Regions from separate parts of the Anaerostipes caccae L1-92 genome, predicted to be linked through region 1. Evidence: riboswitches for the same ligand, from Rfam matches in the RefSeq annotation. Region 1 holds a riboswitch; the other holds the start of a gene.
The links. Region 1 has a riboswitch for thiamine pyrophosphate ahead of thiC (phosphomethylpyrimidine synthase ThiC). Riboswitches for the same ligand answer to the same signal wherever they lie in the genome.
Positions count from the first base shown of each region.

Region 2: linked by a shared signal. The riboswitch ahead of ANCC_RS01920 (thiamine-binding protein) and the one ahead of thiC (phosphomethylpyrimidine synthase ThiC) in region 1 are both predicted to bind thiamine pyrophosphate.

Region 1 is NZ_AP023027.1:2,919,197-2,925,687, forward strand. It holds gene ANCC_RS14105 (sensor histidine kinase) at 1-286, opposite strand, end outside; gene vanR (VanR-ABDEGLN family response regulator transcription factor) at 276-977, opposite strand; gene ANCC_RS14115 (hypothetical protein) at 987-2,015, opposite strand; gene ANCC_RS14120 (patatin-like phospholipase family protein) at 2,046-2,876, opposite strand; TPP riboswitch at 3,079-3,182, shown strand; gene thiC (phosphomethylpyrimidine synthase ThiC) at 3,275-4,576, shown strand; gene ANCC_RS14130 (sodium-dependent transporter) at 4,601-5,956, shown strand; gene ANCC_RS14135 (GntR family transcriptional regulator) at 6,003-6,491, opposite strand, start outside.
Region 2 is NZ_AP023027.1:374,132-380,622, forward strand. It holds gene ANCC_RS01915 (amidophosphoribosyltransferase) at 651-2,057, opposite strand; TPP riboswitch at 2,220-2,333, shown strand; gene ANCC_RS01920 (thiamine-binding protein) at 2,408-2,704, shown strand; gene ANCC_RS01925 (ABC transporter permease) at 2,673-3,437, shown strand; gene ANCC_RS01930 (ABC transporter substrate-binding protein) at 3,466-4,464, shown strand; gene ANCC_RS01935 (ABC transporter ATP-binding protein) at 4,470-5,204, shown strand; gene ANCC_RS01940 (HPr family phosphocarrier protein) at 5,495-5,755, shown strand; gene ANCC_RS01945 (BglG family transcription antiterminator) at 5,762-6,491, shown strand, end outside.

The DNA of each region.
Region 1 (6,491 bases):
TACCCAGATAAAAACTGCAGAGAAACAGAAAGATAAACCCCGTAGAAATAATCATGGTCTTATTGTCCCAGAAGATCGCACGGTACAGATGAATAGCACTCTCATTGTCGAATCCGAACTTCTCAAAAAAGTGCACCATACTGTCTGCAAACGGTGCCTGGAGCACTCCGTCCACAAAGACAAAAATAAACAGATAGCCAAAGATGCCTACCAGAAGGCTGATGCCCAGAGTCTGGAGCATGATCCTGATCTTTAAGCTCCGGTATTTGTTCCATTTACTCCTCAACTTTATATCCCACTCCCCAGACAGTCTTGATCAGCTCCTTATGTCCCATCACCTCTCCGAGCTTTTCTCTCAGATGGCGGATGTGGACCATAACTGTATTGTTGTTGTTCTTGAAATACTTTTCTTTCCATACCTGCTCAAAGAGATTTTCTGAACTGATCACCTTGCCCTTATTCTTAGTGAGTATCCAGAGAATCGAAAACTCCAGAGGCGTCAGTGTCACTTCCTCTTCCCCGTACAGACATTGGTGTGTATTCCTGTTCAGCACCAGTCCGGCAATCTCCAGAGTATCTTCGCTGCTCTGTCCGCTGCCGTCATTATAGCGGATAAACCGGCGCAGCTGAGCTTTTACTCTGGCCATCAGCTCCAGCGGTTCAAACGGTTTTTCAATATAGTCATCCGCTCCCAGGGTCAGTCCGTTGATCTTATCCATAGATGCTGTCTTTGCGGTCAGCATAATAACCGGAAAGTTATGGTCTTTCCGTATTTCTTTTAATATTTCAAAACCATCGATGTCCGGGAGCATCACATCCAGAATTGCCAGATCAATCTGCTCTTGTTTCACACATTCCAGTGCCCCGGCACCGCTGTAGTACTTGAACACCTCATAATTTTCATTTTTCAGATAGAGTTCTATAAAATCGGCAATTTCTTTTTCATCATCTACTACAAGCACGTTTGACTGCTTCATTGATACCTCCTAAATCTTCTTGCCGCCGTTGATCACCTGAAACGGCACGTCTTCCTGTTTCTTCGCCATATCCGAGAGCGTATGCCCTTTCTTCCCATAAATGGGTGTGTGATAAAAAACAGTTTTCAAACAATCGTAAAAAATCTTTTCGTCCTCTTCTTCGGCATCCAGGAGTCTGGATACTTTTACAACCGTGTCCAGATAACTGGCACCGTTCTGGATCATCAGAATGATGGACTTCATAATAACCATAGCCTTGTATCGGTCGTCCTCAATCTCCTCCAGAATATAGGTAAACATCTCGGAAACCCCCGGCCATCCGGTCACACCGTTGCCCATAGCAAGCGCCACATACTCATCTTCCGTGTATTCCCTGAAATTAAGATCCTGATGCTCATTCCACTCGTCAAACACTTCATTCCGGTCAAGGACCTCACGGCTCACCATAAACAGGCGCTTAGTTTTCTCATTGCGCAGCAGGATGCCGCTCCGCCAAAAGACGATCCGGATCAGCAGAAACCTTTCCATCTCGTCATAAGAAATCTTCTCTCCTGTCACCTGCACAAAAATATCATAGCAGTAATATACATCCAGAATTCCGTAAGTAAACAGCATCCCGAAAATAACCTGCTCCCATCTTGTATGCCGTTCCATGATCCTTCCGGACTTGTGGCTCTTTAAAGTAAAATAAAACAGATCCTTTGCTTCTATATTAACAGCCACCTGGTCCTCTTCTACATGAATGAATCCCAGATACCTGAGCTGCTGAAGATCGTTAAAATTGGGCTCCAGTGCAAACTGCCCATCCTTCTGTTCCCAAAGTTCAAACAAAAGGTCAATCGCCTCCGACTGAAGCATCCAGAGAAGAACCTGGGGCTCATCGATAAGTCTGCCGGCGATCTCCCCGGCCAGTTCAAGCTTGGCTGCATCTGCCTGCACCGGCAGAAAGAGGCGTTCACAGATTACGATTAAATTTCTTGTTTTATTGGTAGATAGTTCTTCTACATACGGCCGCTCTGAATACAATATTCTTGCCATCCTGACCACCTCTTTTTCTAATTTATTGTATCACAGTTTTTTGATTTCTTCTATTCTTTCTATTGCCATATCGTATCCCATCTGATACGTCTCCCTGAGCACATCGATATCCTTTTCAAAACTGTCAATGGGATGATCCGGCCTGAGAATCACAGCCTTTCCTTCTCTCTCCAGTCTCTCGCAGTACCTCACGGTGCGGTTGTACTCAACATGACGGTTCAGAAGAAGATCCGGAAGTTTCGGATACTTCCTTTTCAGCAGCCTGGATGTAACCTTATGGCTTTTGCTGAGTTCCTTTTGATATCCCTTTGGTCTTGTGAGTACGATCAAATGCTTGTCATTGCCGTCCCGTATTGCCTTGCGGACCGGAATCGGATCTGCAATTCCTCCATCAAAATAGGGAATACCGTCCAGATTGATCGCCGGGAAAACAAGCGGCAGTGCGCAGGTTGCCCGCAGCATCATGCACTCCTCATCCAAGTCTTTTCCATCTTTATACTCGATTTCTCCGGTCAGGGCATTGGTAACTCCCACCAGAATTTTTCCGTCGTATTTGTAAAAGGTGTCCCAGTCAAAAGGATATAATTTGTTTGGAATCACATTGTAAACAAAATTCAGCCCGAACAGACTTTTTTCTTTAATCAGATTCTGCCTTCCTATATATCTGGGGTCATTTCTATGATTCATAAGGATCTGAAGATTTCTCTCCCTCTGCCTGGATACGTAAGAAAAACCGTCACAAATGCCGGCTGACACTCCAATCACATATGGAAACATAATGTCGTTATCCAACAGGGCATCCATCACCCCTGCACTGAAAATAGGCCGGAATGTCCCGCCCTCTAATATTAAACTTGCCATTTTCTCTCACTCCTAACTGCATTTGGGCACTCCCCGGAATCCGCGGAAATGCTTCTTCTTTATTATAGCACAAAAACTGGAAACTTATTGTATGAGTTTTTATCACCGGATGGTCTATATTGACCAGTATTGCAGTTTTCAAACCATTGCACTTTCTAATAAACAATGATACAATACGAAAGATGACCTTTAAGGTCGTTTTTGAAACTAAAATGGGAGCTTTTACGGGCTGAGAGGAAGGATAAACCTTCGACCATCATACCTGATTTGGGTAATGCCAACGTAGGGATTTAGATGCTTATTGTAACGGAAGCATGTATATTAAATAGTAATGTTCCGAAAACTAAATACTGCATTTTAGATTCCCTCCCGACTGATTGAAACGAGGAGGTTGTAAGATGACTTACACAACACAGATGAATGCCGCCAGAGCCGGCATCGCAACCAAGGAAATGGAAACTGTCGCTGCCTATGAAGGCATGGATCTTCAGAAGCTTATGAGAGAAGTCGCCGCCGGCACAATCGTCATACCGGCCAACAAAAATCATAAATGCTTAAAGCCGTTCGGCATCGGCAATTCCCTGAAAACAAAGATCAACGTCAACCTTGGAACATCCAGAGACTGTCTGAATTTGGATGTAGAAATGAAGAAAGTAAATCAGGCTGTCTCCATGGGTGCGGAAGCGATCATGGATCTTTCTTCTTTCGGGGACACACAGACCTTCAGAAGAAAGCTTGTGGCTGAATGCCCGGCCATTCTGGGCACTGTTCCGATTTACGATGCCATTGTATACTACAACAAGGCTCTCAAGGATATCACATCCAGAGAATGGATCGACATATTTAAAATGCATGCAGAGGACGGAGTCGACTTCATGACCATTCACTGCGGGATTAACCGCAGTACCGCAGACCGTTTTAAGGCTATGAAGAGACAGATGAACATTGTTTCCCGCGGCGGATCATTGATCTTTGCCTGGATGGAAGCTACCGGCTGTGAAAATCCGTTCTTTGAATACTATGATGAGATTTTGGACATTTGTAATGAATATGACGTTACTCTAAGCCTCGGGGATGCCTGCCGTCCGGGGTGCCTGAAAGACGCCAGCGATATTTCTCAGATCGAGGAGTTGGTAACTTTGGGAGAATTGACGGCCCGGGCCTGGAAAAAGGATGTTCAGGTAATGATTGAAGGACCCGGACATATGCCAATGGACCAGATACAGGCAAATATGAAAATTCAGCAGACGATATGCAAAGGCGCGCCTTTTTATGTATTAGGACCGCTGGTTACCGATATCGCCCCTGGATATGACCATATCACTTCAGCGATCGGAGGTGCCATTGCAGCGGCATCCGGTGCAAGCTTCCTGTGCTATGTCACACCGGCCGAACATCTCCGTCTTCCAAATGTAGATGACGTAAAGGAAGGCATCATGGCTTCTAAGATCGCAGCCCACGCAGCGGATATCGCCAAAGGTATCAAAGGAGCTGCCGACTGGGACAATCAGATGGCCGCAGCAAGACAGAAGCTTGACTGGGAAGCACAGTTTAATCTTGCCCTGGATCCTGAAAAGGCCAGGAGGTACCGCGCTGAATCAAAACCTGAAAGAGAAGATACATGTACCATGTGCGGAAAAATGTGTTCCGTTCGAAATATGAATGCTGTGTTGGCAGGTGAAGATGTCGACGTAGTATAAACTAAAGGAGGATTTTACAGATTTATGAATGAAGAAAGAGGCGGCTTTTCCAGCAGAATTGGCTTTGTGCTTGCGACTGCAGGATCAGCGGTAGGATTAGGAAACATATGGAGATTTCCATATTTGGCAGCTAAATACGGAGGCGGCAGCTTCCTTTTGATTTATCTGATCCTTGCAGTGACCTTTGGGTTTACACTGATGATCACCGAGATTGCTATTGGCCGGAGAACCGGAAAAAGTGCCATACATGCATTTTCCTATTTTAATAAAAAATATAAGTTTATCGGTTATCTGACCAGTATCATACCGTTTATTATTTTCCCTTATTACTGCGTCATCGGAGGTTGGGTTACAAAATATCTGTTTGTCTCAATAAGCGGAAATATCAGCCAGGCGGCTGGAGATACATTCTTCGAAGGCTTTATCAGCCAGTCTGTAAGCCCTATGATATGGCTTCTGATCTTTGCAGGACTTGTACTGATCGTCGTAGCTCTCGGGGTTGAAGGCGGTATTGAGAAAGTCAGTACGATCCTGATGCCAGTCTTAATTGTATTGCTGATCGGAATCTCCGTTTACTGCATTACCAGAAAGGGAGCCATGGAAGGTGTACTGTATTACATCAAGCCAAATCTCAAGGATCTGACACCTACCACATTCCTGGCTGCTCTGGGACAGCTGTTCTACTCCATGTCCCTTGCTATGGGAATCATGATCACATTTGGTTCCTATATGCCGAAGAAGTCTAACCTTGAGAAGTCTGTTTCACAGGTAGAGATATTTGATACGGGTGTTGCATTCCTGTCCGGGCTTATGATTGTTCCTGCAGTCTTTGTATTTTCCGGAGGAAATGCGGATATGCTTGCATCCGGACCATCCCTGATGTTTAAAATGCTTCCAAAAGTTTTTAACAGCATGGCCCTGGGAACTGTTATCGGAGCTGTCTTCTTCATTTTAGTTTTCTTCGCGGCGCTGACTTCTGCGATTTCTCTTTTAGAAACGCTGGTCTCCATCGTAATGGATAAGTTTCATTTATCCCGGATCAGAGCCTGCATTACCATGTTTGTCATTGCAATGATCATGGCAGTGCCGTCATCTCTGGGATTTGGCATATGGAGTCATATCAAGCTTCTTGGCTTCAGTTTTCTGGATTTCTTTGACTTCCTGAGCAACAGTGTCCTGATGCCGATTGCAGCATTCTGCACCTGCATGTTTGCCGCTTATGTGATCAAGCCAAAAGAGATCATTGATGAAGTAGAAAGTTCAGGAGATTTCAAACGTAAAAATTTATATATTCCAATGATTAAATTTTTTGCACCGATTTGTATCATTGCCATTCTCCTGTTCTCCATACTACAGGGAATGGGTGTTATCACAGTATAATATTCTTTCGAAAAAGACACCGTATTCTGCGGTGTCTTTTTCGTGTCTAAACGTTGTCCATTTCATACATCTGATATTTTTCCGGAACCTGTATATAAGCTACCCTGTAAAAGTTATATTTTTTAATCATATACTCCTTGGCCCGTTCCAGGACATAACGATAGCAGTCTGTCATTCCATTTGCAAAAGAGTCGACTTTCCCATCATGCAAATGCTGAACTGCGGCAATAATCAGTTTATTTATTTTCTGAATTACTAGTTTTTTATTGGCATAATAAGCAATATAATGTCCCCATTCGGTAAGACGAAATGCCTCGATTAATATAGCACGCAGAGGCTCTAATTCAATATGTTTTAAGAGAGCTTCAAATATATCTATGATACAAATGGAATCTGGAAGTATAAATTTCTCTTCTAACTCTGCCACTTCCGATACAGTAAATTTAGGACCGGCTGCCAGTGCTGCCGGATAAATAATCAATGTAAGCAGCTGCAGTGCATGAAAATACTGCAGAGCTTCCTGTGTACGCCTTGG
Region 2 (6,491 bases), 1.0 Mb from region 1:
AGAAACATAGTGGAATTTAGAGGAAAGAAGACCGGAAGAATAAGCTGGTATGCAACCACATCTTAATAGAAACATAGTGGAATTTAGAGTCGTTTGAATTGTTTTATCAGCACATCCACAGCATTTATCTTAATAGAAACATAGTGGAATCTAAAGTGGTTTCTAAGTTGTGTGTGATATATATAGACCCGTATTTATAGAAACATAGTGGAATCTAAAGTAGCGTGTTTAGAATTTCCGGTATCGTCTCAGCAAGTATTAATAGAAACATAGTGGAATCTAAAGATCACTGTTTTTGCAATTCCAACCATTTTTAAAGAGTAATAATAGAACCCATTGGAGTCTAAAGATTTCTTTTACATATTTAATGTGGAAACAAGAACGGTGATAATAGAAACATATTGGAATTTAGAGGTTTCAGTACCAGAAGTACCGATTAATGGTTTTGATTTTAATAGAAACATATTGAGTCTTAGATTGTCGACGTTATGCCAGAATTCATTGCAGATTAAGGCCTTAATAAAACTGTATGGTTACTCTGTCAAGAGTTTTGTATAAACATAAAAATTATATCAATTCTAATTAATTAAAGAAAAAACACAGCATTTGACAATCAATCTCATCAAAAGCTGTGTTTTTTATTATGTTATCTACTCTTTCCCATCCCAACAATAAGTACAGAGTTTTTTAGGATCCAATCCCACAGACTCAATCATATCATCCAGCCTGTGATATCTAAGCGATGTGAAATTCAGCTGCTTACAGATTTCATCGATCATACCCTGATATTCCGGAGAGTCCGGATTTGAAAACTTCTCCAGATGTACATTCTTGTAATCTCCGCTGATCTGTTCAATGATCCGGCGTGTGATCAGATCCATTTCAGAAGTAGAGCGTGAGAAATTCAAATATTTACACCCATATAAAATCGGCGGACAAGCCGGGCGGACGTGTACTTCTTTTGCACCGCTCTGATAAAGGAATTCGGTTGTTTCCCGCAACTGGGTTCCTCTTACGATGGAGTCGTCGATCAACAATAGGCTTTTATCCTGGATCAGTTCATGAACCGGGATCAATTTCATTTTGGCGATCAGGTTTCTCTTACTTTGGATAGTCGGCATAAAAGAACGCGGCCAGGTTGGTGTATATTTAATAAACGGTCTGGAAAACGGTATCCCGGATTCGTTGGCATAGCCAATGGCGTGAGCGATCCCTGAGTCAGGTACACCTGCGACTCTATCGGGAGTAGCATCATCACGCTGAGCCAGCTTCTTTCCGCATTCATAGCGCATTTCCTCGACACTGATTCCTTCATAAGAGGACGAAGGATAACCATAATAAACCCAGAGGAAAGTACAGATCTTCATATCTTCGCCGGGTTTAGCCAGAGTCTGGATACCTTCAGGTGTAAGAATCACGATCTCTCCCGGACCAAGCTCCCGGTCGGCCACATATCCGAGATTCAAATAGGCAAAACTTTCAAAGGAAATACAGTAGCCATCGTCTTTTTTGCCTACGGCTACCGGCGTGCGGCCCATTTTGTCTCTGGCGGCATAGATGCCTTTTGGTGTCAGCAGCACGATCGTCATGGAACCGTCAATGACATCCTGTGCATGCTGAATTCCTTCCACGAGATGTTCTTTCTGGTTGATGATAGCGGCAACCAGCTCCGTTGCATTGATATCTCCGCCGCTCATTTCAAGGAAATGTGTGTGGCCTGAATCAAACATCTGCTTTATAATTTCATCCGTGTTATTGATCTTTCCTACGGTCATGATCGCGTATGTGCCGTGGTGGGAGCGAACGATCAGCGGCTGCGGTTCGTAGTCGGAAATACAGCCGATGCCCATATATCCATGCATCTTGTTCACGTCTTTGTCAAACTTTGTCCGAAACGGAGCATTTTCTATGTTATGAATGGCACGGTCAAAACCGTCGTCTTTACTGTAAACTGCCATACCGGCACGCCTTGTCCCAAGATGGGAATGATAGTCTGTCCCAAAATATAAATCAAAAACACAATCCTGTTTTGAAGTGACACCAAAAAATCCGCCCATAAATTCCTCCGATTTGTAAATAAGATTATTCTGCTGTATTTATTATAACCAAACGAAAGGAACGGGACAAGGAAAGATTGGCATTCTTTCGAAAAGGGAATTGATTTAATTCAGTATATTCATTATAATACAAACATACCGTGAAACCGAGACATAAGAAAATTTTATATACAGGGGTGCTGGCAGACTGCCGGCTGAGAGTAAGACGAGAAGAGGTCTTTAACCCTTATACCTGATCTGGGTAATGCCAGCGTAGGAATAAAACAGTACAGCTGTACATGAGACTATTTCCCCGTTGGATTTGCCAGCGGGGTTTTTCTATGGAAACAGATTTATGAGGAGGAAGAAATATGAATGCAAGCGTAGCGATCCAGACACTGCCGGAGGCGGCCAATGATGAAGAATTGATCCGTATTGTGGACGAGGTAATTGATTATATTAAGAGCACGGGACTGAATTATTATGTGGGACCGTTTGAAACTGCGATCGAGGGTGATTACGATGAACTGATGGATATTGTGAAAGAGTGCCAGCATATTGCTGTCCGTGCCGGTGCGCCGTCGGTTGCGGCTTACATTAAAGTGTCTTATAAGCCAGAAGGGGATGTGCTTACCATTGATAAAAAAGTTACAAAACACCACCAATAAACTGTGGCCGGCAGCGGCGATTCTTGTGATTCTTGCTATGTGGCAGACTGCCAGCGGGACAGGGATGGTTTCAAAATTTCTGCTTCCTTCGCCGGTGGATGTGGTCAGAGCATTTGTAAATGATTTTCCACTGCTGATGGCGAATGCGAGAGTGACCATACTTGAATCGTTTATCGGTCTGCTGATGGGTGTTGTTATTGGTTTTTTAATGGCAGTGCTCATGGATCATTTCGATAAACTGTATAAGGCATTTTATCCGCTGATCGTGCTGACGCAGACGGTGCCCACGGTGGCCATTGCGCCGCTCCTTGTATTGTGGTTTGGATATGAAATGCTTCCAAAAGTAATTTTAATCGTTATCGTGACGTTTTTTCCGATTACCGTGAGCCTGCTGGATGGTTTCCGCTCGGCGGACAAGGATACGATCAGTCTGATGCGTTCTATGGGTGCGTCAAAGCTGCAGATATTCCGGTATGTGAAATTTCCGGGATCTCTTAGTCAGTTTTTTGCCAGCCTGCGGATTTCAGCTTCCTATGCAGTTGTGGGAGCCGTCATTTCAGAATGGCTGGGTGGATTTGAAGGCCTGGGTGTCTATATGATCCGGGTTAAGAAAGGTTTTGCCTTTGACAAAATGTTTGCGGTGATCTTTATGATTTCTGCGATCAGTCTCCTGCTGATGTGGGCCGTGAATCTTCTGCAGAAAAAATGTATGCCGTGGGAGAACCGGGAATAGCCGAAAAAGTGAAAAGAGGATGATAATTATGAAAAAGAGAATGTTAGCTGTATTACTTTCTGTGTTATTGATCACAGCAATGACTGGCTGCGGATCAAAGAAAGAAGAAGCCGGGGACGGAAAGCTTAAAAAGATTACATTTGTTTTGGACTGGACACCGAATACCAATCACACGGGTATTTACGTGGCAAAGGAAAAAGGATATTTTAAAGAAGCCGGACTGGATGTGGAAATCGTACAGCCGCCGGAAGACGGAGCAGAAGTGCTTGTGGGCTCCGGGAAAGCACAGTTCGGTATTTCATTTCAGGATACGATGATGCCTGCTGTCGTTGGGGATGATGCTCTTCCGATTAAGGCTGTGGCAGCGGTTTTACAGCACAATACTTCTGGGATCGTATCCAGAAAGGGTGACGGAATCAAACGTCCGAAAGGGCTGGAAGGCAAAAAATACGCCACTTGGAATCAGGATATTGAAAAAGCGATCTTAAAACAGGTGGTAGAAAAAGATAAAGGGAATTTCAGCAAAGTAAACATGATTCCGAGCACTGTCACAGATGAGGTCTCTGCATTAAAGAGCAAAAAAGTGGATGCCATCTGGATTTACTATGGATGGGCAGGGATTGCTACGGAGGTGGCCGGACTTGATACAGACTACTTTGCGTTTAAAGATATTGATCCGGTCTTTGACTATTATACGCCGGTGATCATCGGGAACAGTGAATGGATGAAAAAGAATCCGGAAACGGCAAAAGCATTTTTGTCAGCCGCAAAAAAGGGCTATGAGTATGCCATTGAAGATCCCAAAGATGCAGGAGATATTCTCTGCGAAGCCTCGCCGGAACTGGATTCCAAAATGGTACAGGCCAGCCAGAAATATATGAAGGATCAGTATAAGGCTGAAGTGAAGCAATGGGGCTATATTAATCCAGAAAGGTGGAATGCATTTTATAACTGGATCAGTGAGAAAGGTCTTTCAAAAACAAAGATTCCGGAAAATACCGGATTTACCAATGACTACTTGGAGTAAAGAAAATGTCGGATTTGACTGTAACGGGTGTTACGCTTGCATATGAGAATACAAATATAATAGAAGACATTAATATAGAGCTGCATGACAATGAACTGGTCTGTCTGCTGGGTGCCAGCGGCGGAGGGAAGACGACTTTGTTTAATGTGATTTCCGGACTGAAAAAACCTGATCAGGGAAAAATCATGCTGGACGGCAGGGATATTACGGGACAGCCGGGGAATATCAGTTATATGCTTCAGAAAGATCTGCTGCTCCCTTATCGGACAATCGAGGATAATGTAGCACTGCCGCTTTTGATTAAAGGTGAGAACAAAAAAGCTGCCCGTCAAAAAGCCGGGGAACTTTTTCAGGAGTTTGGCCTCGAAGGCACTCAGAAAAAGTATCCGAAACAGCTTTCGGGAGGTATGCGCCAGAGGGCTGCGCTTCTGAGGACCTATATGTTTTCTAAGAATGTGGCTTTGCTGGATGAACCTTTCAGTGCATTGGATACACTGACGAAAAGTGATATGCATCGGTGGTATTTGGATGTGATGGACAAGATCCATCTGTCTACACTGTTTATCACCCATGATATTGATGAAGCGATCCTGCTTTCAGACAGGATTTATCTGCTGACCGGAAGACCCGGAAGGATTACGGAAGAAATTGTGATCCGGGAGCCTAAGCCCCGGAGAAAAGATTTTAATCTGACGGAAGAATTTCTGGAGTATAAGAAAGATATATTGAAAAAGCTTTAGACAGATATGATTATATTAATACAGGCCTTTGGAAAAAATTATATATTGTTTTCCAAGGGTCATTTTTTATAATTTTAATTAGAGGGATAACATATATAAACGGGTGCACAGGGCTGCATCCGTATTTCATTTTTAAAGAGAAAACTTGCTATCGGATTAAGGTTCCATTTTCAGTACAATATTTGCACAAAACAAGAAAAAAAGAGTGACAACAACTGCTATTTTCTGAAAAAACGAAAGAGAATATAATGAAAGCACAAATAAAATTGAAACAATCAGGAGGAGCAGACATGTACGAAAAAGAAATGATCATTAAGAACAAAACAGGACTTCATGCCAGACCAGCAACGGATTTATCTACGTTATGCCAAACTTATGAAAGTGATATAAAAATCAGGACAAATGATACGGAAATTGATTCCAAGAGTATTATCAGCATTTTGTCAGGAGGGATATGTAAAGGAACAAAAATTAAACTTGTAATAAACGGAACAGATGAAAAAGAAGCAGGAGAGAAAATCAGTGAATTTATTGAAAATTTAAAGGAGTAGATTGCTTTGGAATTAAAAAGCAGACCGGCATATATTTTAAAAATTATACTAGAACAAAAAAACGGTTATACGGTTGACCGAATTATTGAGAAATTAAACATTACAAAGAGAACATTTTACTATGATTTTGAACTGATCAATGACTGGCTTAAGAGCAGGGAATTAGGCAGGCTGGAGATACAGTCAAAAATTATCTGTGTCAAATCAAAGAAAATTGAAATACTGGAAGCTGAGATGAGGAAGAACGGAAGCTACTATTATTCTGTACAAGAGAGAAGAATACTGGAACTCTTAATGATACTGCTGTCTGCTGAGGTTGTAACAATAGAGAAGATGCAGAACCTTTTTGATGTCAGCAAAAATACAATCTTAAAAGATATTAAAGAGTGGAAAAAAATTTTGGGTAACCAGAATATTTCTATAGCCAGTTCGATCAAGTTCGGATATGTACTCCAGGGAGAAGAATTTGCAATCAGAAAAATTGTGGGAAAGGAAATTAAGAAATTACAAAATTTTCAGCCTAAGGATATATTGAAAAAATGGATGCAGCAATCTTTGGTTACGATAACCGGAGAGGACTACGATTACCTGGAGATTGCCAGATGTCTGATAAAGCAGTATGAACAAGACGAAAATATCAAACTGGTTTTGGAAAATGAAGAACTGGAATGCAGCATGATCCTGATTTCCTGGATCAGAAGCATGGATGGCTACACGATGAATCTTCATACAGAAG